One region of the Geobacillus thermopakistaniensis genome, then DNA from elsewhere that is predicted to be linked to it. Evidence: predicted binding sites of a transcription regulator. Region 1 holds the regulator's gene; each other region holds the start of a gene.
The links. The regulator Rex, encoded in region 1, represses fermentation and respiration genes when NADH is low (regulators of the CRP and FNR family bind a similar motif). The targets are predictions, from matches to a motif close to TTGTGAAATATTTCACAA.
Positions count from the first base shown of each region.

Region 2: T260_RS130455 (DUF2249 domain-containing protein) is a predicted target of Rex. The motif match lies at 4,070-4,087, and genes of this name have one in related genera.
Region 3: nsrR (nitric oxide-sensing transcriptional repressor NsrR) is a predicted target of Rex. The motif match lies at 4,201-4,218, and genes of this name have one in related genera.
Region 4: T260_RS127355 (L-lactate dehydrogenase) is a predicted target of Rex. The motif match lies at 4,381-4,398, and genes of this name have one in related genera.

Region 1 covers NZ_AYSF01000051.1:3,262-11,765, reverse strand. Annotated here, with positions in the region: gene fumC (class II fumarate hydratase) at 1-508, opposite strand, end outside; gene groL (chaperonin GroEL) at 949-2,565, opposite strand; gene groES (co-chaperone GroES) at 2,670-2,954, opposite strand; gene T260_RS128890 (CPBP family intramembrane glutamic endopeptidase) at 3,311-4,045, shown strand; gene T260_RS128895 (YdiK family protein) at 4,042-4,221, shown strand; gene tatC (twin-arginine translocase subunit TatC) at 4,405-5,148, opposite strand; gene tatA (twin-arginine translocase TatA/TatE family subunit) at 5,169-5,321, opposite strand; gene T260_RS128910 (redox-sensing transcriptional repressor Rex) at 5,338-5,979, opposite strand; gene moaC (cyclic pyranopterin monophosphate synthase MoaC) at 5,995-6,483, opposite strand; gene T260_RS128920 (ABC-F family ATP-binding cassette domain-containing protein) at 6,581-8,504, shown strand, end outside.
Region 2 covers NZ_AYSF01000045.1:98-8,601, forward strand. Annotated here, with positions in the region: partial or broken gene T260_RS130475 (hypothetical protein) at 1-284, shown strand, start outside; gene T260_RS130465 (nitric-oxide reductase large subunit) at 613-2,976, opposite strand; gene T260_RS130460 (Crp/Fnr family transcriptional regulator) at 3,209-3,901, shown strand; gene T260_RS130455 (DUF2249 domain-containing protein) at 4,139-4,372, shown strand; gene T260_RS130450 (DUF2249 domain-containing protein) at 4,376-4,585, shown strand; gene T260_RS130445 (membrane protein) at 4,582-5,832, shown strand; gene T260_RS130440 (metal-sulfur cluster assembly factor) at 5,855-6,157, shown strand; gene T260_RS130435 (Fic family protein) at 6,351-7,097, shown strand; gene T260_RS130430 (hypothetical protein) at 7,195-7,440, opposite strand; gene T260_RS130425 (heavy metal translocating P-type ATPase) at 7,663-8,504, opposite strand, start outside.
Region 3 covers NZ_AYSF01000093.1:197-6,611, forward strand. Annotated here, with positions in the region: gene T260_RS123435 (hypothetical protein) at 1-254, opposite strand, end outside; gene T260_RS123430 (ATP-binding protein) at 265-1,107, opposite strand; gene T260_RS123425 (replication termination protein) at 1,267-1,641, opposite strand; gene purU (formyltetrahydrofolate deformylase) at 1,751-2,653, opposite strand; gene hmpA (NO-inducible flavohemoprotein) at 2,877-4,112, opposite strand; gene nsrR (nitric oxide-sensing transcriptional repressor NsrR) at 4,284-4,727, shown strand; gene speE (polyamine aminopropyltransferase) at 5,024-5,899, shown strand; partial or broken gene T260_RS01000000138160 (acyl-CoA dehydrogenase family protein) at 5,997-6,415, opposite strand, start outside.
Region 4 covers NZ_AYSF01000057.1:539-9,042, forward strand. Annotated here, with positions in the region: gene T260_RS127380 (nucleotidyltransferase-like protein) at 1-849, opposite strand, end outside; gene T260_RS127375 (YgzB family protein) at 1,225-1,578, shown strand; gene perR (peroxide-responsive transcriptional repressor PerR) at 1,604-2,062, opposite strand; gene bcp (thioredoxin-dependent thiol peroxidase) at 2,287-2,763, opposite strand; gene T260_RS127360 (potassium channel family protein) at 2,830-3,234, opposite strand; gene T260_RS127355 (L-lactate dehydrogenase) at 3,404-4,357, opposite strand; gene T260_RS127350 (ABC transporter permease) at 4,503-5,288, opposite strand; gene T260_RS127345 (ABC transporter permease) at 5,292-6,083, opposite strand; gene T260_RS127340 (ABC transporter ATP-binding protein) at 6,076-7,080, opposite strand; gene T260_RS1000000139835 (hypothetical protein) at 7,149-7,316, opposite strand; gene T260_RS127335 (glutamate-1-semialdehyde 2,1-aminomutase) at 7,474-8,504, shown strand, end outside.

The sequences.
Region 1 (8,504 bases):
TGGTCGCGAATGTCCTGATCAAGCCATCAAGCGCTGGCAGGAGGTGCGTTTGGATCTTCGTGAAGATCGCGATATGCATCACAGTTGGGAATGTGTCGTTCGAGCTTTGCGACATGTTCACATCATCGTTTGGGTGAATGCGCCCTTCCCCCTCATCCAGCAGCTCGCTCGCCCGTCTCGCCACGACTTCATTGACGTTCATGTTCGTCTGCGTCCCACTTCCCGTCTGCCAGACGACGAGCGGAAAATGGTCATCCCATTGGCCCGCCAAAATTTCCTCGCACGCGGCCACAATCGCCCGCTGCTTCGCTTCGCTCAGTTTCCCGGCTCGATGGTTGACGATGGCCGCCGCTTTTTTCAACTCGGCATAGGCGTAAATGAGTTCAAGCGGCATCGTTTCTTTGCCGATGCGGAAGTTTTGCCGGCTCCGCTCCGTCTGCGCCCCCCAGTATTTATCGGCCGGCACCCGCACCTCGCCGAGCGAGTCGCGTTCGATTCGTTCGTTCATTGCGTTGTCCTCCTTTGCATCGACATCCCCATTACATTTTTATTCCCATTTTCAGCCGGATCAACGCAACGAAGCGGCTAAAAAGACGCCTATATTCAAAAAAGGGGAATGGTTCGACAATGAAGAAACGATGGGCCCCGCTTCTTATTTTGCTTCTTCTATGGCTTTCCGACTGTTCATTCGGTGATATCAAGCTGCCTACATTAACGTTGACTATCAACAGCGAAACGGTCGACCACCGGCTCGGGATTTATACGTGGTCGACAGGCCGCCGCGGAGTGGTTGCTGATGCTGCGGCCCCGCCGCTGCTCGTCAAAGAACTCAAGCTCCATCCTGCCGCCCCGAGTGCAAAGCTTCACGTTCAATTTGACTACTGCCCAGCGGCAAAAAGAAAAAGAACACCGGGATTACTCCCAGTGTTCTTTGTTTCGCTAGGCGGATTACATCATGCCGCCCATATCCGGCATGTTGTTGTTGCCTTTGTTTTCTTCCGGTTTGTCGGCAACGACCGCTTCTGTCGTCAAGACCATTGCGGCGACAGATGCAGCGTTTTGCAGCGCCGAACGAGTGACTTTCGTCGGGTCAACGATACCAGCTTCGATCATGTCGACCCATTCACCTGTTGCCGCATTGAAGCCGATGCCCGGTTTTTCGTTTTTCAGGCGCTCAACGATGATCGAGCCTTCCAGACCAGCGTTTTGCGCGATTTGACGAACCGGTTCTTCGATCGCGCGCAATACGATTTTCACACCGGTTGCTTCATCGCCTTCCGCTTCGATGGCAGCGACTTTGTTGTAGATGTTCATGAGAGCCGTGCCACCGCCGGCGACAATGCCTTCTTCAACAGCCGCACGAGTCGAGTTGAGCGCGTCTTCGATGCGCAGTTTGCGTTCTTTCAATTCTGTTTCTGTTGCCGCACCGACTTTGATGACCGCTACGCCGCCAGCCAATTTCGCCAAGCGTTCTTGCAGTTTTTCGCGATCGAATTCGGACGTCGTTTCTTCAAGCTGCGCACGGATTTGGTTGATGCGCGCTTTGATGCGCTCCGAATCGCCAGCGCCTTCGACGATCGTCGTCGTTTCTTTCGTGACAACAACTTTCGCCGCACGACCAAGCGACGCGATCGTCGTCGATTTTAATTCACGGCCAAGCTCTTCCGAGATCACTTCGCCGCCTGTCAAAATCGCAATGTCTTCGAGCATCGCTTTGCGGCGATCGCCGAAGCCAGGCGCTTTGACAGCAACCGCATTGAACGTGCCGCGCAGTTTGTTGACAACAAGCGTCGCCAATGCTTCGCCTTCAACATCTTCCGCAATGATCAGGAGCGGACGGCCTTGTTGGACGACTTGTTCTAAGACCGGCAACAGTTCTTGAATGCTCGATACTTTTTTGTCCGTGATGAGGATGTACGGATTTTCAAGGACAGCTTCCATTTTTTCCGTATCCGTAATCATGTACGGTGAAACGTAACCGCGGTCGAATTGCATCCCTTCGACAACGTCGAGTTCCGTCGTGAAGCCTTTCGACTCTTCAAGCGTGATAACGCCATCATTGCCAACGCGTTCCATCGCTTCAGCGATCAATTGGCCGACTTCTTCGTCAGCAGCCGAGATCGCAGCAACTTGGGCGATCGACTCTTTTCCTTTAATCGGTTTGGAGATGGCTTTCAATTCTTCAACCGCAACAGCAACCGCTTTTTCGATACCGCGACGGATGCCCATCGGGTTGGCACCAGCTGCTACGTTTTTCAAGCCTTCGCGGATCATCGCTTGAGCCAATACCGTAGCGGTTGTTGTACCGTCCCCAGCGATGTCGTTCGTTTTGCTGGCGACTTCAGCGACCAATTTCGCGCCCATGTTTTCAAACGGATCTTCGAGCTCGATTTCTTTCGCGATCGTTACCCCGTCATTCGTGATGAGCGGCGAACCGAATTTTTTCTCCAATACGACGTTGCGGCCTTTCGGACCTAATGTGACTTTCACTGCGTCTGCAAGTTTGTCCACCCCGCGCAACATCGCACGGCGCGCTTCTTCACTGAACTTGATTTGTTTTGCCATACCCCGTTACCTCCTTATGAAATTGTTGGACTGCGTGCCACAAGTTAAGTATCCGATTAAGTACCCAGTATGTTTTCGGAATGTTTATGTGATGAACGCATATATTAGCGGATGACAGCCAAAATATCGCTTTCGCGCAAAATTAAGTATTCTTTGCCGTCGTATTTCACTTCTGTGCCCGCATATTTCGAGAAGATAATGCGGTCGCCAACTTCGACTTCCGGCGCGATGCGTTGGCCGTTATCGAGCACGCGGCCTGCACCGACAGCAACAACGCGGCCTTCTTGCGGTTTTTCTTTCGCCGTATCCGGCAGAACGATACCGCTAGCCGTTTTTTCTTCTGTTTCCACGACTTCAATGACAATACGATCGCCTAATGGCTTCAACACGGGGAACAACCTCCTTAACGATAGTTTTCACCGTTCTTATTAGCACTCATCACTATTGAGTGCTAACACACTTATAATATTAATGAACTTCTTTCAGTTTTGCAAGTAGGAAATGCAAAAAAATAACTGTTTTTCTCTCCTAAAGAAGAAAGAGCAAAAGGAGCCGGTTGTTTTGCCTCTACTCCCCATCCGCGCGGAGCCCGTTTTCATTATTTCACATTCCTCGGACTGATAAACGGCTCCGGTTAATTTTTTTTACGGCGGTCAGGTGGGATGCGAGGATGCAGTTTTCTTACTATTTTCGCCATACATGTGCTACAATACGGATATAATTTGAAATAAAAGGGGTAGAGGGTTTGAAACGCAACCACTGGTACGTCATCATCACGTATATCGTCATGCAGCTGTCCGCCTTTGTCGGCGTGCCGCTTCTTCGCGCCCTCGGCGTCGGCCAAGGAACGGAAAGCCGCCTCGAAGCCGCCAAACTGGCTTCCGGGTATTGGGCGATCATTAGTTTCCTGCTCGCTTTTGTCATTATCCTATGGCTGCTCCGCGGTGACCGCAACGAACGAATGATGCGGCGGCTGCCGCTTGCTTCCTCGTGGATGTGGGCGGTCTTGGGCGTCTTTTTGGCGCTCGCGGCCCAAAGCATCGCCGCCAACATCGAATGGCGGCTGCTCGGCATCAAACCAGGGTCGGAAAATACAAGGCAAATCATCGATATCATCCGCCTGACGCCGCTGTTGGTCGTCGTCACCTCCGTCATCGGCCCGATTTTGGAAGAGCTCATCTTCCGCAAAATCATTTTCGGCTCGCTTTATGAAAAATACAACTTTTGGCTTGCTGCGCTTGTCAGTTCGCTTTTGTTTGCCATTGTCCATATGGAGCCAGAACATTTGCTTCTGTACACATCCATGGGGATGGTATTCGCGTTTTTATACGCAAAAACCGGACGCATTTTCGTACCGATTTTCGCCCATGTCGCCATGAATACGTTCGTCGTCGTCATGCAGACGCTATTGGCCGACGAGATTGAGAAAATGATGCGCCAGTCCGAGCTGCCGCTCGCCGTTTGGAGGGTTTGGCTATGATGCGAAACCCTCGGCTGTTTTCGCTTCTGTATTTCGTCTTAGGCTCAATGTTTACGTATTTGGCCATCGAAAGTGCTCATGAAACGGTTTGGAACGTCTCCACCATCGCTTTAGCGGCGCTCGCTGCCTTTGATTTCGGCACCGCCCTTCGCCTTCTTTTCGCCTCAAAACGCTGACCCCCTTCCCGTGATTCGCGCGGGAAGGGACCAGAACATCAATCCCATGACGGCGATCATATCGTGAAAATGGAAACAAAAAAACAAGAGGCCGGCCTCAAAGCTCTGTTTTGCGGCTTTTGAGACAGCCCCTTCGTTTGGCCCGGCCTTGCTCGCTTTCCTCTCAATGTTTTTCGTCCCGCCTCACTCATTGCCTTCCTGCTCGACTGCTCGCTGCGCTTTCCGATAGCCGATGCGCGCCACCCAAATGCTTCCTTCATACAAAATGGTGAGTGGAATCATGACGATCACTTGCGACAACACATCCGGCGGCGTAATGACCGCCGCTAAAATAAGCAGCGCTAAATACGCATACTTGCGGATGCGAACAAGAAGCTGCGGCGTAATAAGCCCTAAGCGGGTGAAAAACAGCACAACAATCGGAAGCTGAAATACGATGCCAAACGGCAGCACGAGCTGAAGCAAAAACTGAAAATATTCATTAATGCCGATCATTTGTTGAACCCCTAGTTGGTCAGCCAGCTGGCTCATAAATCGAACGACAAACGGAAACAAGACGAAATAAGCGAAGCTGACGCCTGCTAAAAAAAGAACGATCGACGCCGGGATATAGCTTAACGTCACTTTCCGCTCTTTTTCATACAGACCGGGGCTTACAAACGCCCAAATTTGATACAACAGCACCGGAGCCGACAGCACAGCTGCGATGACAAAGGCAAACTGAAAATACACTTTAATCGGATCGGTGAGGCGGAAGGCGTTCATGGTCAAATGCTTCGCCTCGGCCGTTCGCTGCAAATACAAAATGACATCATCGACAAAAAAGAAACTAACGACAAGCGCCGCAGCAAAAAAGATGAGCACGATGATGAGCCGTTTTCGCAGTTCACCCAGATGCTCATACACCGACATTTCTTTGTCATTCATTGTTTCTCCATCCTGCCTTGTCATCGGTCGGTTTTCGTTTCTTCGTCATCAGCGAGCCCTTTTGTGGCGTCTTTAAACTCGCGAAGCGACTGGCCGAACGACCGCCCTAATTCTGGCAGCTTTTTCGTGCCAAACAGCAACAAAATCACAGCAACGAGCAACAAATATTTCATGTGTTGTTCTCTCCTTTTACGATGGCGATGGATAGTTTTTCAAAAAATAGACGAGCGACTGCAGCTCAATGGCTAAATCGATATGATGGACGCGAATATGGTTCGGCACGTTCAACCGCGCCGGAGTAAAGTTTAAAATGCCTTTAATTCCTTGGGCGACAAGGCGGTCGGTCAGCGCTTGAGCCGCGGCGGCCGGCACGGTTAAAATGGCGACCGGGATGTTTTCGTGAAGCCGCTCCTCCAACTCATCGAGATGATAGACCGGCACCCCGCCGACTGTCGTTCCTACTTTCCGCTCATCGACATCAAACGCCATCACGATTTTCGTATTGTTGTTTTTCGAAAAATTATAGTTTAAAAAGGCGGTGCCTAAATTGCCGACGCCAAACAAGGCGACTTCGGTCACCTCATCCTCTTCAAGCGTCCGGCGGAAAAACGACAACAAATAATTGACATTATACCCGTATCCCTTTTTACCAAGCGCGCCAAAATAGGAGAAATCGCGGCGGATCGTCGCCGGATCGACTTTCACCGCCTCGCTCAACTCGGCAGAGGAGACGCGTTGCTTGCCGGAAGCGTGCAAGTTTTTCAAAAACCGATAGTAAAGCGGCAGCCGTTTGGCGGTTGCCTGCGGAATTTTCGGTTGTTCGTTGCTCATGATCTCATCCCCTAGCTAATCGGTTTTCCGTCGGTAATGGCCAGACTTCCCGCCCGTTTTTTCGACCAAATACGTCGGACCGATGACCATTCCTTTATCAAGCGCCTTGCACATATCGTACACCGTCAACGCACAGACCGAAGCGGCCGTCAGCGCTTCCATTTCCACTCCTGTGCTCCCTTTCGTTTTCACCGTTGCCGTGATGACGAGCTTATGCGCTTCTCCATCGTTTTCCCAAGCAAAAGCAATGTCCACACCCTTTAACATAAGCGGGTGACACATTGGAATAAGGTCAGCTGTCTTCTTCGCCGCCATCACCCCCGCCACTTGAGCGACGGCGAGCACATCCCCTTTCTCGATCGCATTGCTCGTCATTTTTTCGTAAATTTCCCGGCTGACAGTCACGCTCGTTTGCGCCACAGCCACTCGCACAGTATCTTCTTTGTGCGTAATATCAACCATTTTCGCGCGCCCTTGTTCATTGAAATGAGTGAACGATGACAATACAATCTCCTCCATTTATACACTATACACGATTTTTCATCATTCGTCTTTGACCGTTTTCGCGACTTACGTTAAACTATTCGCGAGGTGAAATGACATGATCATTTTGCAAGTGCACGGGCTCACGAAATATTTCGGCGCTGACCTTATTTTATCGAATATAAAACTAGAAATACAGTCCCACGACCGAATTGCCCTTGTCGGCCGCAACGGAGCGGGAAAATCGACATTGTTGAAAATCATCGCCGGTGAACTCTCTTTCGACAGCGGCAAAATCATCAAACCAAACCATATCAAAATCGGCTATTTGGCGCAAAACAGCGGGCTCGACTCGCCGCGTTCCATTTGGGACGAAATGCTTGAGGTATTCACCCCGCTTCTAGGACTCGAAAAACAGCTCGCCGAACTCAGCATGCAACTCGGCGACCCAGACGTACTCGCCGATCCAGCTCGCTATGAAAAAACGCTGAAAACGTATGACGAGCTGCAAGAACAATACAAAGAACAAGGCGGCTACCAATACGAAGCCGATATCCGCTCCGTTTTGCACGGGCTGCAGTTTTCCTCATATGATTATAAAACAACGCCGATCTCGTCGTTAAGCGGCGGACAGCGGACGCGTCTTGCCCTTGGGAAATTGCTGTTGTCCAAGCCGGATTTATTGATTTTGGACGAGCCGACGAACCATTTGGATCTTGAGACGCTCTCTTGGCTGGAGCAGTACTTGCAAGCCTATCCCGGTGCCGTCCTGGTTGTTTCCCACGACCGCTACTTTTTAGACAAAATCGTCACTGACGTATACGAACTGTCGAATGCCACGCTCAAACACTATGCCGGCAACTACAGCCGCTATTTGGAGTTGCGGGCCGAGCAATACGAACAAGAGTTAAGACGGTACGAGAAACAGCAAGAAGAAATCGCCCGACTCCAAGACTTCATCCAGCGCAACATCGCCCGTGCCTCGACGGCCAAACGGGCGCAAAGCCGGCGAAAGCAACTGGAAAAAATAGAACGGCTCGAACGGCCTGTCGGCGATGAAAAATCAGCCTCCTTTTCGTTCTCGATCGATCGACCGAGCGGCTATGAAGTGCTCACCGCTGAAGACATAGCCGTTGGCTATGGCGACGGTGCACCCATCATCCGCCAAATCAGCTTCCGCATCACGCGCGGCGAAAGCGTCGCCCTAGTCGGGCCGAACGGCATCGGCAAGTCGACATTGCTGAAGGCGATCGCCCGAAAACTCCCTATCCAAACAGGAGAGCTCCGCTACGGCGCAAACGTCCAAATCGGCTATTACGATCAAGACCAAGCTGATTTGTCATCGAACAAACGGGTGCTTGACGAGCTGTGGGACGCCTACCCCGAAAAGACAGAAAAAGAAATTCGCACCGTGCTCGGCAACTTCCTGTTTTCCGGCGATGACGTTTTAAAACCGGTCTCCGCTTTAAGCGGCGGGGAGAAAGCACGCCTTTCGCTCGCCAAGCTGATGTTGCAAAAAGCAAATGTCCTTCTTTTGGACGAACCGACAAACCATCTAGACCTCGACAGCAAAGAAGTGCTCGAGCAAGCGCTCATCGACTACCCGGGAACGATTTTGTTCGTTTCCCACGACCGCTATTTCATCAACCGAATCGCAACAAAGGTGTTTGAACTTTCCAGCGGAGGCCTAACGGAATACTTAGGCGACTATGATTACTACATCGCCAAAAAAGAAGAAATACGCGAACTGGCACTCCTGAACGTCCGCCCGACAGAAACGGCAAGTGATTCTGCCAAAACGACATACGAGCAAGAAAAAGAGGAAAAAAAACGACGGCGCCAGCGCCAACGCCGCTTGGATGAAATCGAAGCCGAGATTGCAACGCTTGAAGCACAAATCGCTGAGATCGAGCAGCAACTTTGTGATCCATCCGTTTACGGCGACTATGAGACGATGCAACGATTGACGCAAGAAAACGACGAGCGAAAGCAGCGAGTCGAAATGTTATTGGCCGAATGGGAACAGCTTTATACTTCACTAT
Region 2 (8,504 bases), on a different contig from region 1:
CTACCAAGCAGGAGCTTGAGGACATCAAAGCCAACATGGCTACCAAACAGGAGCTTGAGGACGTAAAGAACAACCTAATGAAAGAATTAGATCATGTCAAAGCCAATATGGTCACGAAGCAAGAGTTTGTTTTCGTCCAACAAGCAGTGCTTGAAACAAATGAAATCGTTAAGAAAATAGAACAAAACATGGAAAAGCACGAACGGATTTTAGATCTTCTTTCTAGGCGTTCGATTGAACAAGAAGCGGCAATTTCCAGCATTCGTCTTATTAAGGCACCATAAGCAAGGAGAGAGCATCCCTCCCTACCTTTCTTAGGTGTGGCCGCCTTTTATAGTAAGGAAGAAACGTCTCCATCGGAATGCGCTTGGCGATTTCGTAAACTACATGAGCCATATGATCCAATGGAATGATATCGCTTGGCAACGTGAGGTGATCCACGGTACACTCTTCAAAAATATGATGATGTGTCATAAAAGAATCGCTCCTTTTTCGGTGATAGTGGTTTATGGTGACTCTATTCTGCCAGAAAACGAACGATTCTCTTCTATATTTCGTGTAAAAACGGGCTAATCCCAAAACGCATTCGCGTTTTGGGTCAGCCCGTTTTTGTTATTCTTCCTCCGCCAAATTCGCCACCGGCAGCTCTTCCCCTTCGCCGTGAGTTGGTTTGCGCAAATGGAACATCGCTTTGATGGCAAAGACAAGCAAGGCGGCGACGCCGATCAAAAAGATCGTATCCGGAACAAAGCGGACAAGCAGCAAGTTTTGTACGACGTCTTGTTGCAAGAACGAAGGCGAACGGGACGCCCAATAGCCGTGTTCAAACGCTTCTTTGATTTGCAGCACCCCAACCGGGAGAAGCGTGATGAGAACCATGCCAGCCAGGCCGATGTTCAGCATCCAGCAAGAGAATTTCAGCCATTTGTCGTTCCATGCTTCCGGTTTGACGATGTTGCGCAGCGAATAAAGGAGCACGGCGATCGCAAACATGCCATACACGCCCATCATCGCCGCATGGCCGTGGGTCGGCGTTAAAAACTGCCCGTGTTCAAAGTAGCTGACCGCCGGCAAGTTGATGAGGAAACCGAACACGCCAGCGCCGACCAAATTCCAAATGGCGGTTGAAATCAAGAACCAGAATGTGGCCTTGTACGGGAAGTTGACCCCGCCGTCGCGCATCATTTTGTACTGCTCATACGCTTCCAAAATAAGGAGCGTGAGCGGAATCACTTCGAGCGCCGAGAACACCGCGCCAAGGGCGATCCAAATTTCCGGTGAACCGTTGTAGTAATAGTGGTGACCGATGCCGATGACACCGCTGCCTAGTAAAATCGTAAATTGAAAATAGAGAGCCCGGACCGTCGATTTTTTCGTTACGAGCCGCAATTGAACGAGCAAGAACCCGATGACAACAACGGCGAACACTTCAAAAATGCCTTCCACCCACAAGTGGATGATCCACCAGCGCCAGAAGTCAGCCATCGTAAAGTTCGTATCCGGCTCGATAAAGAACGCGAAGATGTAAAAGAACGGAACGGCGATGGCCGAATAAAACAGCAAGTGGATGAGCCCGCCTTTGTCGCTTTCTTGCTTCAGCCCGCGTTTGACGCCGCGGAAGACGATGACCAGCCAAAGCAGCATGCCGACGACTAGAATAATTTGCCAAACGCGGCCTAGCTCAATGTATTCCCAACCTTGGTGGCCAAACAGGAACCATTCGTTTCCTAAATAGCCGTTGACGCCGAGCCATTGGCCGATCATGCTGCCGGCGACAAGGACGACAAGCGCCCAAAAAAGCAGATCGACGAGCAGCCCTTGCTTTTTCGGCTCTTGCCCGCCGACAAGCGGGGCGATAAAAATCCCCATGCCAAGCCAAGCGGTGGCAATCCAAAAAATCGCCAGCTGCAAATGATACCCTTTGGCGATGTTAAACGGCAATAGGTCATGGATCCATTTGATGCCAAAGAAGCTGTCCGGTTCCGTATAGTAGTGGGCGAGCAGCGCCCCGAACATCGTTTGGACGAAAAAGAGCGCCGATACAACGACGAAATATTTGCCCGCTTTCACTTGCGACGGAGTCAGCGGCTGCCGCCGCAAATCGATGACTGGAAACTTCCCTTCTGCATACGCTTCTTGCATGCTTAACTGATAGCGGTGGAACACATACAAAATGATCCCGATGAACAAAATCAAAATCGTGACGCTCGCGCCGCTCCACCATACCGCGGAAAACGACATCGTATTGCCGGCGTCCTCATAGTACGGCCAGTTGTTCGTATAGGTGATGTGGTCGCCAAGTCTTGGCGTGCTTGACAGCCAAGCGGTCCAGAAGAAAAAGTCGGCAATTTGCTTGATTTGGTCGCCGTCCGCGACCCAAGCACGGCCTGATTTTGGCATGTCGCTTTCTTTGATCAATCCTTTTTTCAATCCCCAACCATCGCCATTGGTGAACACGTCGCGGTAATAGTCGCGCACTTTTTCCAACCCGTATACTTGCGCATCTGTCAGGACGAGAACATCCGTAACCGGGTTGTAGCGATTTTTTCGCATTTCCTTGATGACTTGTTCGCGGATGATCGTTTTCTCATCGGCGGTTAAATCGGCAAACGGTTTGTGATACCGCTCTTTTGCTTTGTAATCTTGCATGCCTTCCGTATAAATTTTCAACGCTTCCGCCGTATAGTCCGGCCCCATATACGACCCATGCCCAAGCACGGTTCCGTAATCCATCAGCCCGTATTTTTGGAAGACGGCCTGCCCGCCGATGATCGTTTCTTTCGTCATCAACACTTGGCCGTCTTCACTGCGCACTTCCTTCGGCCTCGGCGCCATTTCTTTAAAAATCCAATATCCGCCGACAAGCAGGACGGTAAAGCTGATCACAATAGTGAAAATGAGAATCGATTTGAGAAAACTGTTGGTCGTTTGCCGCCCCGGCCGCATGTTGGGGCGAACGGATCGATGAACTTCCATATGAGCCAACCTCCTTCTCGTTTGTTCGCCCCCATTGTAGCGCGCTGATCGTTCGGCGGTTTGTGAGCCGGGGCAAATGTCCGTTATGATTTATATCACAGCTTTATGGCGTGAGAATGTATACAATGAAGGCAGAAAAGGCCAAACGGCGCGGATGTTCAAAAAGAGAAAAGCATCGATGCTCTGTTGACAGCCGCCACACTTTTGTCACATTTCCAAAGGAGAGAACGCCATGGCGAACCATTGGATGAAAGACCGCTTAAAAGCTGTTCCGTTGTTTCGTGAACTGTCCGATTACGAGCTTGATTCGCTGGTTGCCATTTCCCACGTGCGCGTTTACAAGCCGCGGACGTTTGTCTTTATGCAAGGCGACCCGCTCGAGCGAGTCTATTTCATTCATTCCGGCACGGTAAAAATTTATAAAACGGACTTCAGCGGGAAAGAACAAATCGTTTCGATTTTGCAGACGGGAGAAATGTTTCCGCATGCCGGCTTTTTCTTAAAAGGCACCTATCCGGCCCACGCCGAAGTGGTCGAGGAAGCGACATTGATCGCGATCCCGATCCACGATTTCGAACAAGTGCTGATGGCGAGCCCTGAACTTTGCATAAAACTGTTTCGCGTCATGGGCGAAAAAATCGTTGATTTGCAAAACCGGCTCGAAGCGCAAGTGCTCCATAATACGTACGAACAAATCGTGTTGCTTTTGTTGCGGCTGACGCGCACGAACGCCGTCAAACAAGGGAAGTGGCACCGCCTCACCGCCCATGTGACAAACCGCGAGCTGGCCAACATGATCGGCACCGCCCGGGAAACGGTGAGCCGCACGTTGAGCCAACTGAAACGGAAAGGGCTGGTTGACGTCGACGAACACGGCTTTTATTTGATTGACCGCGAAGGGCTCGAACAAGAAATCTTTTTCTAACTCCTTTTTCCCCATCGTCCGGCACCGGTCGGGATGCGCAATGGAGCTGATGGGGTTTCCTTTCAAACATTTCGGCAAGCCCATCTTTCTGGAACATGCTATTCCGCCCTTTCAAACGAAAACGAAACCTTTTTTCCAAAGTGGAATATGTCATGTTTCGGCCGAAAGATGTGAGCTATATCACAACATTCCACAGTGAAAATGATTATCATGATAGTCAAAAAGGAGGGAAAGCGCATGGGTGTGACGATTGAACTCGATGTACGCGAAGATTTGCGGCAAAAGCGGGAACCGTTTGAAAAAATTATGAACGCCATCAAGCCGCTGCAGCCGGGCGATACGTTCATTTTACACGCCCCGTTCAAGCCGCTGCCGTTGTTTCCGATTATGAAAGCGAAAGGATTTACGTACGAGGCCGAACAAATCGAGAAAAAACATTGGAGAGTAACGTTTGTCAAACAGGGGGGATGACCGATGATCCTCGATAACCGCGGACTCGAGCCGCCGCAGCCAATGATGCGGACGCTCGCTGCCCTCGCTAAGCTGAATCCTGGGGAGACGCTGACGATCATTAACGATCGCCGCCCGATGTTTTTGTACGAGCAGCTTGACGAGCTTGGCTACCGGCACGAGACGGTCGCACGCGAAGACGGCAGTTTTGAAATCCGCATTACGAAAGGATGAGCAACGTGTTTCCTACTCGCACGGGGACGGAAACAGACGTCCGTCTTCCGTTCTCGTTTATCATGTTCGCCGTGTTGGCGTTCGCCGCGTCGCAGCTTATGTTGCTTGGAGCGATTCCCTCACTTAGCAGCGGCGCGTTCCGGCTGCCGTTCGTGTGGGCGGCGGCCCACCTGGCGTTGCTTGGCTTTGCATTGATGACGGCCATGGGGGCGATGTACCAGCTCGTTCCGGTCGCCTTTTTGACGCCGATTTGGAGCGAGCGGCTCGGTTTTTGGCAGTTTGCGATCACCGCTCTCGGCATCGTCGCCTTTGCCGCCAGTTTAGCGTTTACGCCAAACCAGGCGTTTCTCCCTGGCTTGCTTCTGCTGTTCGGCATCGTGCTGTTTGTCTGGCAAATGGCGATGACATTAAAACAACAAAAAAACAAAACGATCATGACGCTGTTTGTCGCGACTTCCTTGTTGTTTTTGCTGCTGACGGGCGCCGCCGGAGGGCTGCTTGCCTTTCACTTTTTCGCCGCCACAGGCGCCAACAGTCATGAAACGGTGTTCGGCTTGCATGTGCTGTTCGGGCTGTGCGGCTGGTTCACACTGCTCATCATAGGCTTTTCGTACAAAATGGCGCCGATGTTCTCGCTCGCCCACGGCTTTTCGCTGCGGCCGGCGCGTTACGTCTATGCGCTGTACATCAGCGGGATTGCTGTGGCGTTCGCCAGCTTATTCTTGCGAAGCCACGCATGGCTTGCAGCCGGTGCAGCCTTGCTCATGAGCGGATTCGTTGTTTTCGCCTGGCATATCCGCGCCATTTTGCAAAAGCGGATGAAAAAAACGCTTGACCGCCCGTTCCGCTTTTCGCTTTCGGCCATCGTCATCGGCCTTGTGCTGCACGTTGCCGCCTTTGTCGCCATCGTCGTCGGCAGCGGACGGCTGCTTGGCATCATTGTTTATCTATTCATTGTCGGCTGGATTCTCTTCAGCATCGTCGGCTATTTGTTCAAAATCGTGCCGTTTTTATGGTGGACGCATCGCTACAGCGAAAAAGTCGGCCAACAAAACGTGCCGACGTTAAAACAAATGATGAATGAGCGAGCCGTCACCGTCCAATGCCGCCTATGGCTCATCGCCCTCGCGCTGGCGGCCGTTGCGCTTGCTGTCGCGAGCGTGCCGCTGTTCGCCATCACTCAAGTGCTGTTGGCTGGATTAAGCGTTGCCTTTGCCGGAACGATTTTAACGGTCTTCCGAAAATAAGCGAATGAGGAGGAAAAGAACGATGGATGTCCGCGAACTTGCCATTCAACAGCTGAAAACGGTCCTTGATCCGGAGCTCGGCATTAACGTCGTCGATTTAGGGTTGATTTATGACTTAAAAATCGAAGATGGGCATATCAATGTCCTGATGACGCTCACGACCCCCGGCTGCCCGCTTCACGACTCGATCGCCGGCGGCGTCAAACGGGCGCTTGAGCACATTGACGGCATCCGTGACGTGCGCGTCCAAGTGACATGGAACCCGCCATGGACGCCGGAGCGAATGAGCGAAGAAGCGCTCCGGCAGCTTGGGCATTTTTCTTGAAACACTCCACTTTTTCCATCCCCTTTTCGCCGTTCGCCCGTGTTGGGCGGGCGGTTGTTTCATTGTTCTGCAACTGCTGAACACTCCCCGCCCTTTATTTTTGTATCATAATAGAAAAAACGAGAGCCATCGCTTGGCTATTTAAAGGAAAAACGAATCGAGGCCGCGAATCATATACCAAGAGGTGAGAGCGATGTTTGCCAAAATCGACGAGCTGAAACAACGGTTGGATGCGTTGCGCCCTTTGCCTCCAGGGTTGGTGAAAAACTTGCGGGAATCATTTCGGATCGAATGGACGTACCATTCGAACGCCATCGAAGGCAATACGTTAACCTTGCTGGAAACAAAGCTAGTCATAGAAGAAGGGATTACCATTGGCGGGAAACGGCTTAAGGAACATTTGGAAGCTATTAACCATGCGGAGGCGATTGACTTTATTGAAGAGTTAGTCGCAAACAAAGAACATTTGACTGAGCACGTGTTGAAACAGGTCCATTATTTAGTATTAAAGAGCATTGACAATGAAAATGCCGGGAAATATCGAACATACAATGTGCGCATTTCCGGCAGCTCGTACACCCCCCCTCACTTTTTGCATATACAAGATGAAATGAATCAATTGTTTTCTTGGTATGAAACGAATCAACATGCTCTTCATCCAATCGAACTGGCGGCTCGTTTCCATTTTCAGCTCGTATACATTCATCCATTTGCTGACGGAAACGGACGAACCGCCCGCTTAATGATGAATTTCATTTTAATGCAGCATGGCTATCCGCCCGCTATTGTGAAAGCAAACCCGGAACAGCGCCGGAAGTATTACGAAGCGTTGGAAAAAGCGAGCGTCAAAGGTGAGGTCACTCCGTTCATTCAACTGATCGCCGCATGTGTCGAAGAAAGCTTGCGCCATTACTTGTACGCTTTAGGGATGGAGGATTAACAACAGAGCGCAAACAAAACGACACGGAACAACGGGCATTTCCGTGTCGTTTGTTTTTCTCCTCCATGAGACCCGCCTCCGGTTGGCGTTTGATCGGCTATTCAAGCAACACGTTCCACAACCATGCCATCAAAGGAACGATGACAAAAAAGGCGAAGGCGATGTATCCGACATATCGAATCCACCGGGGAAATCCTCGCCAATCGAGGGCTTCCCGCTTCATCGCCCCTCCCGCGGCGATCCGATCCAACTCTTCGGCCGGCGAAAACACCCGGTCATCCATCCGTTGAATCTCTTCTGTCCGTTGCGTTTCATGCCTCTCTTCTTTTCGAGATCCCTTCATGACGCCCCTCTTCCCCACGATTTTCATGAACAGACCAAAACGATGGTTCCATCCAACAGCCGCTATCCCCAAACATTCAACCTAATCAGCTGTGATGTTTTCCTCTTCATTATACCGTCTCTCATCGTCAGAAAGCACCCATATTTTCCACGCATTTCATGAGAGAGGACAAATGCACTTCTTCTAAGTTGGACGATGTATCTCGCTGCCCGCAGCCCCGTCTCATTCCTTCACCCGCAATAGGCGCATGCTGTTGAGTGTCACTAGCAGCGTCGCGCCCATATCGGCGAACACCGCGAGCCAAAGGGTGAGCCAGCCCGGGACGGCGGCCACGAGTGCCAGCACTTTAAGCCCTAAGGCGACGGCGATGTTTTGCCGGATGACGGCAAGCGTTCGGCGCCCAAGGTGGACGGTGTACGGCAGCTGGCGCAAATCGTCGGCCATGAGCACAACATCGGCTGTTTCCAAGGCGGCATCCGTTCCCGCCCCGCCCATCGCCACACCAATATCGGCCGCGGCCAAGGCAGGGGCGTCATTCACCCCGTCGCCGACCATGGCGGTCATGCCGCAACGTTCTTTCAGCTCGCGGATCGCCGCCAGCTTCTGTTCCGGAAGGAGCTCGGCGCGAATATCGGATACGCCCGCTTGACGGCCGATGGCCTGTGCGGTTTGCTCGTGGTCGCCCGTCACCATCACCACTTCCGCCACCCCAAGGCGCCGCAGCGCGGCAACCGTTTCCGGGGCGGACGGCCGCAGTTGATCGGCCGCGGCGACAAGCCCCAACAGCCGATCGGCCGTGCCGACGGCCATCACGGTTTTTCCTTCGTCCCGAAAGGCAGAGATTTGCTTTTCCGCTTCATCGGGCAACTTCCCGATCCAACTGGTAAACAAAGCGGGGCTGCCGATATAGTACGTGTTCCCCGCAATCACCGCCTTCACTCCTTGGCCGGTGAGCGATTGAAACTCCTCGACGGCCACATCAAGAAACGGTGCTCCCTCTTCTTCCGCTTTGCGGACGATGGCAGAAGCCAAAGGGTGCTGCGACCGTTTTTCGATGGCGGCGG
Region 3 (6,415 bases), on a different contig from region 1:
CGGTCGGTGTGCCGATACGTGCCGATGATGCGCAAGCCGACGTCGCTTTTCATTGCCGTTTCCCGCTCCAATGGTGGATACCCATCCCAAAAATGGCTGACGTAAACGACCGGCTTGACACAATGCACGCCGGAATGGGCGGCGAACTGGATGGCAACGTCGCGGCGGCGCATGAGCGTTTGGGCGAGGTCAGAAAGCTGCATGACCAAACTCGAGTCGACCGTTCGGTCATTGAACATCATAAACCGCTCCATGCCGAGCCTCCTATTCGTCAAACCACGTTTCAGCGATGTTGCGCACTGCGGCCCGTTCCCGTTCATCGTCGAGCTTATCGACGATGCTTCGTTCAATGGCCCGCAATGGCGGCATGTACGCCGCCAAATCGCACGCATCCAACAAAGCGCGCACCGAAGCCGCTTCCTCGGCGATTTGTCCGTTTCGCACCTGCACAAGCAGATCAGCCGACAGGGCGACGAAACGATCGATCAACGTTTCATCCGTTAATGTAGTTTGCGCCAACAATACCGATTTTAATGTTTCTCCTTGCACATACGGCACATTGATGACGACAAACCGGTTTTTGAGCGCCTCATTGAGCGGTACGGTGCCAATATAGCCTTCATTGATCGCGGCGATGACGCCAAATGTCGGTTTCGCCTGCACGAGATCGCCGGTGAGCGGATTCGTGAGCCGCCGCCGGTAGTCAAGGACGCTGTTTAAAATCGGCAGCGTCTCTGGTTTCGCCATATTAATTTCGTCAATATATAGCAAATGCCCTTTTGTCATCGCCTGGATGACTGGTCCGGGCACGTACTCGATCACCGCCTGGCTGTTTTTGTGCACGATCGTCTTAAAACCGAGCAATGCTTCGGCGTCTAAGTCCACGGAACAGTTGATGCTGTGCATCGGTTGACCAAACAAAGCGGACAACGTTTCAGCAAGCCGCGTTTTTCCCGATCCGGTCGGGCCTTTTAAGAGCACGTTTTTCCCAAGCGCGAGCGCAATGGCGGCATCGTGCACGATCGCCTCATCTGCCGCCTTGTACCCGCCCGCTCCAATCAACGCGCGATCCGGATCGCGGCGGAACAGTTCTTTTCGCTTTTCCATTTCTTTCGTGACCGTCAACGGCCATGTTCCCATCTTCTGACTTCCTCTCTGTGGCGATCTTCCCCTCTCATTCTACTAGATCGCCCGGCGGGACGCAAAACAAAAGAACTAGACCATAAATATATTATGTAAATATAACAAAGAAAAAACGAGGCGCTCTCAACCGAAGTTGTCCTCAATCGCCTTGCGAATGAGCGCCGCGCACCGATCAAGCTCCGCCTTGAGCTGGCGTTTGTACAGCTTCGCCTTTTCCTGTCCGCCCTCGGCGAACCGATAGTAGACGACTTCTTGGTACTTCATTCCCTCTTTTTTCTGTTTCACTTGTTTTAAAATGCCGTCTTCGATCAAATCGTGCAGCGCCTTATACACTTCGGAGTGGTTCGGCCGGTAGCCGAACGGCTTGAACTCTTGGCGCAATACATCAAGCAGCTTCAGCCCGTAGAGCCGCTCCTGTTCGGTGAGCGTAATCAAATACAATTTTAAAAACGCACGTTGTTTTAACAGAAAACCGCTGGGCGTCCGTTTTTCTCCCATAGGCTTTTTCCCTCCTTCCCTACGGATGAAATTTCGCTCTTTGGGCGGCCAAATCCTGCTTGTCTTCATTATACCATGCGGGAAAGGAAAAATCCTCTCCCGCTTGGGTTCAATAAAACACGATCGTTTTGTTTCCGTGGATGATGACCCGGTCTTCCAAATGCCACCGAAGCGCCCGGGCGAGCACCGTTTTTTCGATCAGTCGGCCGATCCGCTTTAAGTCGTCCGGATGGTGGCGGTGGTCCACGCGGGCGACGTCCTGCTCAATGATCGGCCCTTCATCCAAATCGTCGGTGACGTAGTGCGATGTGGCGCCGATCAATTTGACGCCGCGCTCATACGCCCGCTCATACGGACGCGCGCCAATAAAGGCGGGCAAAAATGAGTGGTGGATGTTGATGATCCGTCCCGGGAATTCAGCGACAAACGCCGGCGACAAAATTTGCATGTAGCGGGCAAGCACGATGGTGTCGATCTGATAGTCGCGAAGCAGACGGATTTGTTCGGCTTCGGCGTCCGCTTTCGTTTCTTTCGTCACCGGAATATGCACATAAGGGATGCCAAATGACTCGACCGTCTCGCGCAAGTCGGGGTGGTTGCTGATGACAAGGGCGATGTCGGCGATCAGCTCTCCCGCCTGCCATTGCCAAAGAAGTTCAAGCAGACAATGCTCGGCTTTGGAGACAAAAATCGCGATTCGCCGAATGTCGTTGTGCAGCCGAAGCTGCCAACGCATCTCAAATTCAGCAGCGATCGGGGCAAACACCGCTTCGATCTCTTCTTTTCGCTCGGCGATGTTTGGACAGTCGAACTCCAAGCGGAGAAAAAACGTCCCTCCCTCAGGATCGGTCGAATATTGGCTCGATTCAACGATATTCGCCCCTTGTTCGTACAGAAACGACGTCACTGCCGCGACGATGCCCGGGCGATCTGGGCAGGAGATAAGGATTCGAGCGCGCTGCTCGTAACCTTGCAAAAATGATTGCCAGCGATGTTGGCGAAATGTCGTCATGCGTTGTCTCTCCCTTTTCTTGCTTTTCTTGCAATTCATCATACAAAAAATTCATGAACTTGCCAACAGGGAAGATAACAAAAGAGGGTGTCCCAAAAGGATCGGGACACCCTTTCTTATTACCGTATATAGGTTTGAAACAATCATTAAGAAACAATATGTTGTGTTTTGTTAAGAAAAATGACCCTTTTGGGTCATCCCCCTGGCAAGCGAAAAACCTCTCTCAGTCTTTCGTCAAATCGCCGGCCGGGCCGAAAAATTCGTAATGGATGTGCTCCTCTGGCACACTCCATTGTTTTAGGGCACGATAGACGGTTTTCATAAACGGCATCGGGCCGCAGAAATAAAAGTCTGCGTCTTTCGTCGGGATCACGGATTGCATCCATGCGAGGTCGATCCGCCCTTCTTTGCCAAAATGTGGATGGCGGCGATCCTCGTCGGATGGCGACTCGTAACAAATACGGTAAGAAAATGACGGGCGTTCCGCCAACATCCGAAGCTCCTTATCAAACGCGTGCACGCGGCCATTCAAAGCAGCATGCAAAAACGCCGCTGGGCGGGTCGGTTGGCGGATGGCCAACGTATGCGCCATGCTCAAAAGCGGAGTGATGCCGACGCCGCCGCTGATGAACACAACCGGCGTCGTTTTGGACAAATCAAGCGTAAAATCGCCGGCTGGAGCGCTAAGCTCGAGCACGTCGCCCTCTTGGACATGATCATGCAAATAGTTGGAAACAATGCCGGCCGGCTTGTCCGCTGTAGCTGCTTCCCGTTTGACGCTGATGCGGTAATACCCTTTTCCAGGTGCATCCGATAAGCTGTATTGGCGAATATGCGTATACGTCTCGCCCGGAATCGACAGTTTGACGCTCACGTATTGACCCGGCAAATAATCACTGATGGCCTTGCCGTCTTCCGGCTCCAAATAAAACGAAGTAATGACGCCGCTTTCTTTCACCTTTTTCACGACGACAAATCGGCGAAAGTCACGCCAGCCTCCGTGTTTGGCCGCTGCCTCATCGTAGAGCTCTTTTTCCACTTGAATGAAAACGGACGCAATGGCTTCATATGCTTCCGCCCAAGCCGTGATCACTTCGTCGGTGGCGGCGTCGCCGAGCACGTCTTTGATCGCCAGCAACAAATGCTTTCCGACGATCGGGTATTGTTCTGGTTTGATTCCTAAGCTGCGGTGTTTATGGCCGATTTGCCGCACAACCGGCAAAATAGCATCAAGCTGGTCGATATAGCGCGCTGCCGCATACACGGCTGCGGCCAAGGCGCGTTGCTGCCGCCCTTGCTTTTGGTTGGCGTGGTTGAAAATATGGAGCAGTTCCGGATGATTGGAAAACATGAGTTCATAAAACCGCTTCGTAATTTGTTCGCCATGTGTTTCCAAGACAGGCACCGTTGATTTCACAATTTCAATCGTTTTTGGATGCAATTTCGTTGTCGTTGTCATGATTTCATCCCCTTGTAAAACATGTATTTTTAATACATCTTTTATTCAACCATGATCACTGCGAAAAAACAATATTTCAAATACATCTTTAATAAATTGTTCACAATTCTCCGTTCGAATCAGGTGTGGTACAATGGGATCAAGAATGTCGCTTAAAGGTTGTGAATCACGATGCAGTTGACGAACTATACGGAATACGCCTTGCGCGTCCTCTTGTTTTTAGGCGCGCTTGATGAAGAAGAAAAAACAAACATCAAAGACATTGCCGCTGCCTTTTCCATTTCAGAGCATCATTTAAGCAAAATCGTCTATGAGCTTGGCAAACTCGGCTACATTGAAACGATCCGTGGGCGCAACGGTGGAATCCGCCTTGCGAAACGCCCCGCGGAGATTGTCATCGGCGCGGTTGTTCGCGAAACGGAGGAAAACTTGTCGCTTGTCGAGTGTTTTGCCGCCCACGGCAATGAGTGCGTCTTAACGCCGGTATGTCGGCTTCGCTTCGCACTTCACGAGGCGTTAGAGGCGTTTTTGCGTGTGCTGGATGCGTATACGCTCGCCGATTTGCTTGAAGACCGAGCGTCGCTTCGTTCTTTATTGAAAGAGCGGCGCGGTTGAGAAAACTTTCTGGCTATAAGCTGGAGAGTTTTTTGGCGTTTGGCAGGCACACGATCACTAAGCATCGCTCTACGGAAGGAAGACGCGGGATGATGCGAAACCGATGGCGGCCTTTGCGCGGGATGTGGCGGCAAGAACGATCATCAGTTGGAAAAACGAAACCAGTCGTCAAACATGGGCGGCGGGATGAATACGTCCGGCACCGGCCGATCACATCCCCTTTGTTTGCCACAAGACGAAGAATATATTAAGATTAGAAAGGTGTGAAAACATCTGCATGACTAAAGGAGGTCACAATGAAACACGAAGGAAGCGCTTTGCCACCTTACTTGCATATGGACAATGGAGAGCTTTGGCTCACCGAAGATGATCGCGACAACTTAAAAATCAGCTATCGAATCAAAGAGGTGATTTTTGCCGAGCCGTCCGAGTACCAGCATGTGATGATTTTGGATTCGTACGATTTTGGCCGCATGCTCGTACTCGATGGCGTCGTGCAAACGACCTCGATTGACGGCCATATTTATAACGAAATGATTTCGCACGTGCCGCTGCAGTTTCATCCGGAAGCGAAGCGGGTGCTCATCATCGGCGGCGGCGACTGCGGCGCAGCTCGTGAGACGGCGAAATACGCTCATCTTGAAGCCATCGATATGGTGGAAATCGACGAAAAAGTCGTCCGGGCGTGCAAAGAGCATTTGCCAGCCGTCTCCGGCAACTTATCGGATCCGCGCGTGCGGTTTGTTTATGATGATGGCGTCGTGTTTGTGCAAGAGAAAGAAAACGTCTACGACGTCATTATGATCGACTCGTCTGACCCAGTCGGCCCGGCGGAAGCCTTGTTTTCACCGGAGTTTTACGCCAACGTCCATCGCGCGTTGAAAGCAGACGGGCTGATGGTCTGCCAAAGCCAGTCGCCGATTTTCCACTTGGATATCTTGAAACGGACGTACCGCAATATTCGCGAACTGTTCCCGCATGTGCTTGTGTACACCGCGGTGGTGCCGACGTATCCAGGCGGACTGTGGAGCTTTACGATCGGCTCGAAACGGCCGCTCGATTTTCCGGCGCAGACAACCATTCCAAACGACACGAAATACGTCAATGATGCGGTCTTTCGTCAATGTTTCGCCTTGCCCGAGTTTTTGCGCTCGGCGCTTGAGGTGGAATAACGGCTTGGCATGGAAAAAGCTGTCCCTGCTTTGTGAGGGGACAGCTTTTTTTGTGTCATTTGAGTGATCTTTCTATTATTCCACCCGCTTTCTTGTTTCATTGCGCCGGTGGGTTGTGGGTCAGTGCCCGCTTAGCAAGCCATTGAAACGTCAAGTCATCCGCCGGCGGGTTGTGCAATCCAGCACGGACGTCACGGTAATGCCGCTGAAGCGGATTGTCAGCAAACAAGCTTTGTCCGCCGACAATGCGCATCGCCCAATCGACGACTTCAAGCGCGGTATTGGTGGCGACCAATTTGGCTGTTGCCAACTCCTCTTTCATCGCCATCCGTTTTTCCGGATAGCGATCCCATAAGTCGGCGACCGCGTACAGGAAATGGCGCGCATGGGTGAGGCGCCATTCCATTTCAGCGATTTTCCGCTGCACTTCGGGTGTTAGGGCGATTGGGTGAGGCAGGGTATTAGGCTGGTACGTCTTGGCAAAGCGAAGCGCCTCATTGCGCGCCGCAATGGCGA
Region 4 (8,504 bases), on a different contig from region 1:
CCGTTCGAGCATTGTATTTCCTTTTGTCGGCATTTCCACGACGGTTAGCACTTTCCTTTCGACAAGATACTCAAGCATGATAACAAGATCAACCGAGTAAGGCGCAAACTGCGGATGACCGGTCATTTCCTCAATGCTCCAAGCACCATTTTTTTCTTTCAGCGCTTCGCATAAATGAGAGGAACCTGATTCTACGTAAGAATGAATCAAAAATTCACTGGCCAGCAACAAAAGTTCCAGCCGTTTCGGAAGCGGTTCTTCACTTCCAACGAGTTCTTCATACAGTTTATAAATCCTTCCATCCATTCGCTTGACTTGATTCCATACGGTCACTTCCGGGTAAAGTCCGTGCTCGATCACGGTCAATCGCGCCAAATGATGGAGGGCTTGCACCATATGGTTGTATGAGTCGAGCCAATGCTTGGCGGCAAACAGCGCCTTGCCATCTGTATAATGGCGGATCAGTTTGGCAAACTCGAGTCCCATTTTCAATCGCCGTTCTTTAGGCGGGAATTGCTCAAGGCGCTGGCGCAACTGCTGAACATAGCCGTTTCGGTCAAACACGACCGTTCCGTTGAACACCCAGTCGACCGCCTTTCGATGTGACCCGAGAACAAGCCATTCATTTAACTGCCGTTCACTGACTGCATAAAGCACCGCCTTTTTCTCGTTTAGTGAATACTGTCTGAGAAGCATAGGCTCGCTTTGCGGGTCGACAATGACGAGCAGCACGACATCAAACGTATCCGTTGTTGCTGCATGGCAAGCCGTTTTTTCAATCATTAAAATTCCGTGCGTGTTGCAGCGGTTTGCCCATTCGTGACAGATGGGATGCAGCAATTCTTTCATACCTCGCGTCCGTTGCAGAAAGCCGGCCGCGATATCCGGGCGGACAAATCCCTCAGATATCCCAACATATCGATTGACAGACAACCATACGTTCCTATTTTGAGCCGGCTGTTTTTTCTGCAACGTTTTTTCCTCCCTTCCACCATCATCAATCATCACATTGCGTTTGTGCAGATGTTCAAACAATGCTGTCAACGCCTGTTTCATTTCAGAAAGACCAGAATGCTTGCATCCATGAAGCTGTCGTTTGTTGCCGTCATTCGTTATTCGACAAAAAAAGAGGAATTCCTTTCTTTAAAACGTCGATTTTGTTGATTTCTTCTTCGCGATGGGACCCCGTTTTATGGTATAGTGGTCTATGTAGGAGGGACTGTGATGAGCATCAAATATTCGAGCAAAATCAACAAAATTCGCACTTTCGCCTTAAGCTTGATTTTTATCGGTGTCATTGTCATGTATCTTGGGCTGTTTTTTCGTACGTCCCCGGTCATCATGACGTTGTTTATGTTGTTTGGGATGTTGTTTCTTGTCGCCAGTGGCATTGTATATTTTTGGATCGGCACACTCTCGACGAGAGCCGTCCAAGTTGTTTGCCCGTCGTGCGGCAAAGTGACAAAAATGCTCGGACGCGTCGATTTATGCATGTTTTGCCGTGAACCGTTGACGTTAGACCGCGAACTGGAAGGAAAAGAGTTTGACGAAAAGTACAACAAAAAAAGAAAAAGCTGATAGCCGCCTTGTGCTATCAGCTTTTTTAATGCGAATGCGCCGGCGCCCCGCTTTTTTGACAGTCAGGGCAGACTCCGTACACTTCCATGCGATGATGGTCGACCTTAAAGCCGGTGACGTGAGCGGCAAGCTGCTCGACTTCATCAAGCGCTGGATAGTGGAAATCGACAATTTTGCCGCACTCTTCACAGATGACGTGATAATGATTGGAAGTGACGAAGTCAAACCGGCTTGACGAATCGCCGTACGTCAGCTCTTTGACAAGCCCGATTTCCTTAAAGACGCGCAAGTTATTGTAGACGGTAGCTACACTCATGTTTGGGAATTTCCCTTCCAGCGCTTTGTATATTTCATCAGCCGTCGGATGGGACATCGAGCTGATCAAATACTCCAATATCGCATGACGCTGCGGCGTGATGCGTATGCCAGTCTTTTTCAGCATGTCAAGCGCTTCCTTCAGTTGCTCGTTGTCAGACACCGTCATGCACCTCACTCTCTGTGCAAAGGTGAAAAAAATTATCACTTTATAATATTTATAATTAGTCTACAAAGAATACATGCCATTTGTCAATATAGATGCCATTAATATATGGGCTCAGACGCCATTTTAACAAAAAAAGGAGGCGGAAATTGTTTCCGCCTCTTATGTCATTCATTTGAGGAGGTTACTATGTATCATACGCCAAACGATGTACATTGTCTGGACGCTTACCTAGATGACGCTAGTCGGGCGACTTCCGCAAGCGCCTCATCGACATGCCCCTTCACTTTCACCCCGCGCCATTCTTGGACCAACGTTCCGTCGGGGGCGATAATGAATGTCGAGCGATCAATGCCCATATATTCCTTGCCGAAATTTTTCTTTTTCTTCCATACCCCATACAGCTCGGCCACTTCATGCCGCTCATCAGAAAGAAGCAAAAATGGCAACTCATATTTTTCGATAAACGCCTCATGCCGATTCATCGGGTCGGTGCTCACTCCTAAAATGACGGCGTTCAACTCAGCGAACTGCGCATGGCGATCGCGAAAGTCGCACGCTTCGGCTGTGCACCCCGGGGTCATGTCTTTTGGATAAAAGTAAAGCACCACATACCGGCCGCGAAAATCAGACAGCGAAACCATTTTCCCATTGCTTGCCGGCAAGGTGAAATCTGGAGCTGGCTGGCCAATGGCAATCGTCATGTCGTTCCCCCCGTCTTCTTCGTTTTCTTTTAGCGTAGCGAAGACGAAGGGAAATTGCAACTCATATCAGCGATGATCCCAGTCAAACACGGTGCGCGTCACGATGACAGCGGGCATAATGTAGCCGAGCAGCGCTTCGGCAATGGCGATCCACCGCCCGACGCCGATCGGAGTGACATCACCGTATCCGACCGACAAAAGCGTCATACCGCTTAAATACAAGCTGTCTTCAAGCAGCGACAAACGATCTTTCGATGCGCTATTTGGGGATGGGGTAAACACAGCATGGCCGTTTACTTGCAAAATCATATAAATCATGGCAAAACCGAGCAACATCGTTAAATACCATTGGACGAGAACCCATAAGCTATCGAGTGACAGGCGATGCGTCGCTTGCACGCGCACTGTCCAAAGCGAGGTGATGCTGCCGAGCAGTACGGCGGCAACAATGCCAAGGAAGGCGTAATCCATCACGTTCCCCCCATTTTTGTCCGTCGTTCATATATACGCGGACAACCGGGCGATTATACCGCATGACCCTCCGCACCCTGCTTGAATCGGCAGCACTCCTGTATTCCACCGGATCACCCGACCCATTTGACAAGCCAGCGTCCCGTCAGATGAAGCCAATCGTTGCGCTTTACTGAGCAAAATAGCGCGCCAATACACCTTTTAACGTCGCAGCACTACGGTGGAACCATTTTTTCTCCTCCTCGTCAAGTTCAATTTCAATCACTTCGCGGATGCCATTTCGGTTGATCACAGCAGGCACACCGATGTAGACATCGCGTTCGCCGTATGGGCCGTCCAAGTAAGCGGAAACGGTCAAAATGGCATTTTCATGATGCAAAATGGCGCGCGTCACGCGGGCAAGCCCCATAGCAATCCCGTAGTACGTCGCTCCTTTTTTCTCAATAATTTGGTAGGCGGCATCGCGCACATTGACAAAAATGCGCTCGAGCTCTTTTTGCGCTTCTTCCCCTTTGGACTCGACCAGCTTGCGGATCGGCACGCCGCCGATATCAGCCTGGCTCCAGACCGGGAGTTCAGTGTCGCCATGTTCGCCGATAATATAGGCGTGCACGTTCGTCGGGGCGACGGCGAAATAGTCGCCCAACAAGAAGCGGAACCGCGCCGTGTCCAAAATCGTGCCCGATCCGATTACTCGCTCTTGCGGCAGGCCGCTGAATTTCCACGTCGCGTACGTTAAAATGTCGACCGGATTGGTGGCGACGAGAAACAGTCCTTGAAATCCGGATGCCATGACCGACTCAACGATCGAGCGGAAAATGGCAATGTTTTTGTCCACAAGATCAAGCCGCGTCTCGCCCGGTTTTTGGTTGGCGCCGGCGCAAATGACAACCAAATCGGCATCGCGGCAATCATCGTAATCGCCGTGCCAAATGTCAGCCGGCTTCGGCGCAAATACTTTCCCATGGTTGAAGTCCATCGCATCGCCCTCAGCCTTGTTTTCATTTGCATCGATGAGCACGATCTCATCGGCAATCCCTTGATTCATTAAGGCAAACGCATAACTGGCGCCGACAAACCCGGTGCCGACGACCGCTACCCGATTTCCTCTCCCGTTTTTCATCACTATTCACCTCTTCTTCCTTTTTGTGAATATATTCACATTTTATTTTACGCCACAACATGCTAACGATACAGACAAGGTTGTGTCGATTGCTTGACCATTGTTTGTCATTTTGATGGCAAATGAACAAAAACGGGCGGGGCGCCTAGCTCCCCGTCCCGCGATATCGTCTCACCCCGGCGTTCCAAAGCATGACCGAAACGGTGAAGCAAACCATGCCGACCACTGGGGTGAAAAAGGCATAACTGTACCATTCCTTTTTATCAAGAAAATAAGCAGCTGGATAAACGCCGACAAAGGCAAACGGCAGCACCCACGTTAAAATATAGCGGATGACGCGATGATAAATATCGATCGGGTAGCGGCCATAGCTGCTGATGTTGTACATCATCGGCATGATGGATGTGCGGGCGTCGGCAAAAAAACTGATCGTCGCCAGTGAAATGAAAATGCCGGCATAAATCAATGCACCGCCAATGACAAACAAAATAAACACGAAGACATCATACCAATGAAATGAAAGAGACAAGCGGCTGCCGGCATACAGCATAATGATCAGCCCGGGCACAGCGCCAAGCAACGATTCGAGCTCCATCCGCTCCAAAACAATTTGAAACAGGCTGTTTAGCGGGCGCGTCAACACGCGATCCATTTCCCCCTGCACAATATATCGTTCATTAAAATCCCAAAGGTTAAAAAAGGCGCCAAATACGGCATATGGAACAAGAAAAAAACCGTAAATAAACAAAATCTCATCGCGCGACCAGCCGTGAAGCAGCGTCGTATGGCCGAACACAACCAGCAAAAATACCAAGTTGACCGCCTGAGCCATAAAGTCAGACAGCCACTCCACGAACAAATCGGCTCGATATTGCAGCTTTGTCTTCATATATTGCGCCATGTATTGAAAAAAAACCGATACGTAAAACAACGTTTACCCCCCTTGCACAACAAGACGCTTTTTCGCCGCTCTCCATAACCATCCAATCGGAAAAAGCAATACGATGCACCACGTTGCCTGCAGAAGCAGGCCATCACGGACAGCAGCACCTTTAAAACTTTCTGTCATGATCATGCTTGGGATGTAGCTGATGGCTTGAAACGGGAAATACATCATCGCCCGTTGCGCCCAATCAGGATAAAAGGAAAGCGGCAAAATGAGCCCAGAAAACAAGTCGATGATAAACCGCTTCGCCCTAAGCAACCCTTCATTTCGGAACGTAAAGAACGTCACAACCCCCGCAAGCAAGTTCAGCTCCGAAAAAATGATAAAGCTGAATAGAAGCGACAAGCCGAAAGACAGCCACGTTTTGGCGTGTCCCGGAAACTGAAGCGGCAAAAAAAGCGATACGACCAAAAGCCCAGGCAGCGATAAAAAGAAAAGGCGAAACAGCCCTTCGCCAAGCCCTTGCACAGCTTTCATCCCTAAATAGCTGTACGGGCGGATCAGTTCAATCGCTACTTTTCCATCGCGGATTTCCATGGCGATTTCACGGTCAAGGTTGTTAAAATAAAACGCCCGCGCCAGCCAGGAAATGGCGACATACGTCGTCATTTGCCCAAGCGACATCCCTTGCATCGATGATTTGCCGCCATAAATAGCCGACCAAAGGAAGTAATACGCTGCGATGTTAATGGCGTAAATCAAAATGCCAGTGTAATAGTTTGTCCGGTAGGCGAGCATCATTAAAAAGCGGATGCGGACCATTTCGACATACTTACCCATGAACCGCACCTTCCTCATAAATATTGCGGATGATCTCCTCCGTCGGCACTTCGTGAATATGGATGTCATTTAACGCACAACGGGCAGCGACGCGACTGACAACTTCCGGCACGCCTCCTGATGGAACGTGCGAGACCCAAACGTTTGGCTGTTCACCTTTTTTCCAAACAACATCCAACCCTTCAGTCAACTGCTGCAAAAAAGCGGCCGTCACCGCTTCGGCAAACGTAAAGGCGACCCGTTTTCCTTGGCCCCATCTTTCTTTCAGGCGCTCAAGCGACCCGTCGTAAATGATTTTCCCTTCATCGAGCATAATGACCCGCTCGCAAAGCGCTTCAATGTCTGACATATCGTGCGTCGTCAGCAGGATCGTCGTGCCATACCGTTCATTCAATTGCTTTAAAAACTGGCGGATGTTGAGTTTGACAAGCACATCAAGGCCGATCGTCGGTTCATCCAAAAACAACAGCGGCGGGTTGTGAATGAGCGCGGCGGCAAGCTCACAGCGCATCCGCTGGCCAAGCGACAGCTTGCGCACCGGCTTATCAAGCAGCGGGCCGATCTCAAGCATGTCAATCACCTCGGCCATATGGCGGCGATATTGCTCGTCCGAGACGCGGTACACTTTTTTCAACAGCCGGAACGACTCTTGAACAGCGATGTCCCACCATAATTGCGAACGCTGGCCGAACACGACGCCGATCGTGCGCACGAATTTTTCGCGCTCTTTATGGGGATTCATCCCGTTGACGACAATGCGCCCAGACGTTGGCGTTAAAATGCCGGTCAACATTTTGATCGTCGTGGATTTGCCGGCGCCGTTTTCGCCGATATAGCCGACGATTTCCCCTTGCTTAACAGCAAACGAAATGTCATCAACCGCTCGAACGAGCGTATAACGGCGCGTCCATAAATCGCGAAACGCTCCGACAAGGCCGGAGCGGCTTTTGTGCACTTTAAATTCTTTGCGCAAATGTTCTACTTCAATCGCGTTCATCGTTCTCCTCCTGACCTCTCCTTGGCGTCAAAGGAAAAAGGCGGCTTGCGCCCTTCTCCTATGTTGCATTATACATGAATCGCCGCCATTTTCATCTTTTTTGTTTTCCAGTCTGTTGACGCCATTGCGTTAGGCGCCGCCTCCGATTTGGAAAGAACGGCAAAATGCTTTTGTCCTAAATCAATGCCCACTCGCCGATCGACCGTCGGCAACAGTTGGATGTCAGTTCCGCCCATACGGAAACAAACGATTTCCTGTCGGATTTTTTCGAATCGGCACGTCAATGATGGGAGAAACCGATCCGTCTCCCGCTTTACACCTATAGCATTGAAGTTTGAGTCTTCTCGGTTTACTATATAAAGAGGCAGTCAGCGGAAACAGGAGGATCAAACAATGCAGTGGACCAAATCAGAACAATTATATAAAGAAGCGCTCCAGCACATTGTTGGTGGAGTGAACAGCCCGTCCCGCTCATACAAAGCGGTCGGCGGCGGTGCGCCAGTCGTGATGGAGCGGGCGCAAGGAGCCTACTTTTGGGATGTGGATGGAAACAAGTACATCGACTACTTGGCCGCCTACGGACCGATCATCGCCGGGCACGCCCATCCACACATCGCGGAAGCCATCCGCCGCGCCGCCGAGACCGGTGTGTTGTACGGCACGCCAACGCCGCATGAGATCACGTTTGCCAAAATGTTAAAAGAGGCGATCCCGTCGCTCGAGAAAGTGCGGTTTGTCAACTCGGGAACAGAGGCGGTGATGACCACGATCCGCGTCGCCCGCGCCTACACCGGACGAAGCAAAATCGTCAAATTCGAAGGCTGCTACCATGGCCATTCGGACCTTGTGCTCGTCGCCGCCGGCTCGGGGCCATCGACGTTGGGGACGCCGGACTCAGCCGGCGTGCCGCCGAGCATCGCCCAAGAAGTCATTACCGTGCCATACAACGATGTCGAATCGTTCCGGGAAGCGATGAACGTTTGGGGCGAGCAAGTCGCAGCGGTCCTCGTCGAGCCGATCGTCGGCAACTTCGGCATCGTCCTGCCAAAACCGGGCTTTTTAGAAGCGATCAATGAGATTGCCCACAAGGAAGGGGCGCTCGTCATTTACGACGAAGTGATCACCGCCTTCCGCTTTATGTACGGCGGAGCGCAAAACTTGCTCGGTGTGGAGCCCGACTTGACGGCGATGGGGAAAATCATCGGCGGGGGCTTGCCGATCGGGGCGTACGGTGGACGCCAAGACATTATGGAACAAGTCGCTCCGCTCGGACCAGCGTACCAGGCCGGGACGATGGCCGGCAACCCGGCGTCGATGCTCGCTGGCATCGCCTGCCTTGAAGTGTTGAAACAAGAGGGTGTCTATGAGCATCTCGACCGATTGGGAGCAATGCTGGAAGAAGGCATCCTGGCCCATGCTCGCCA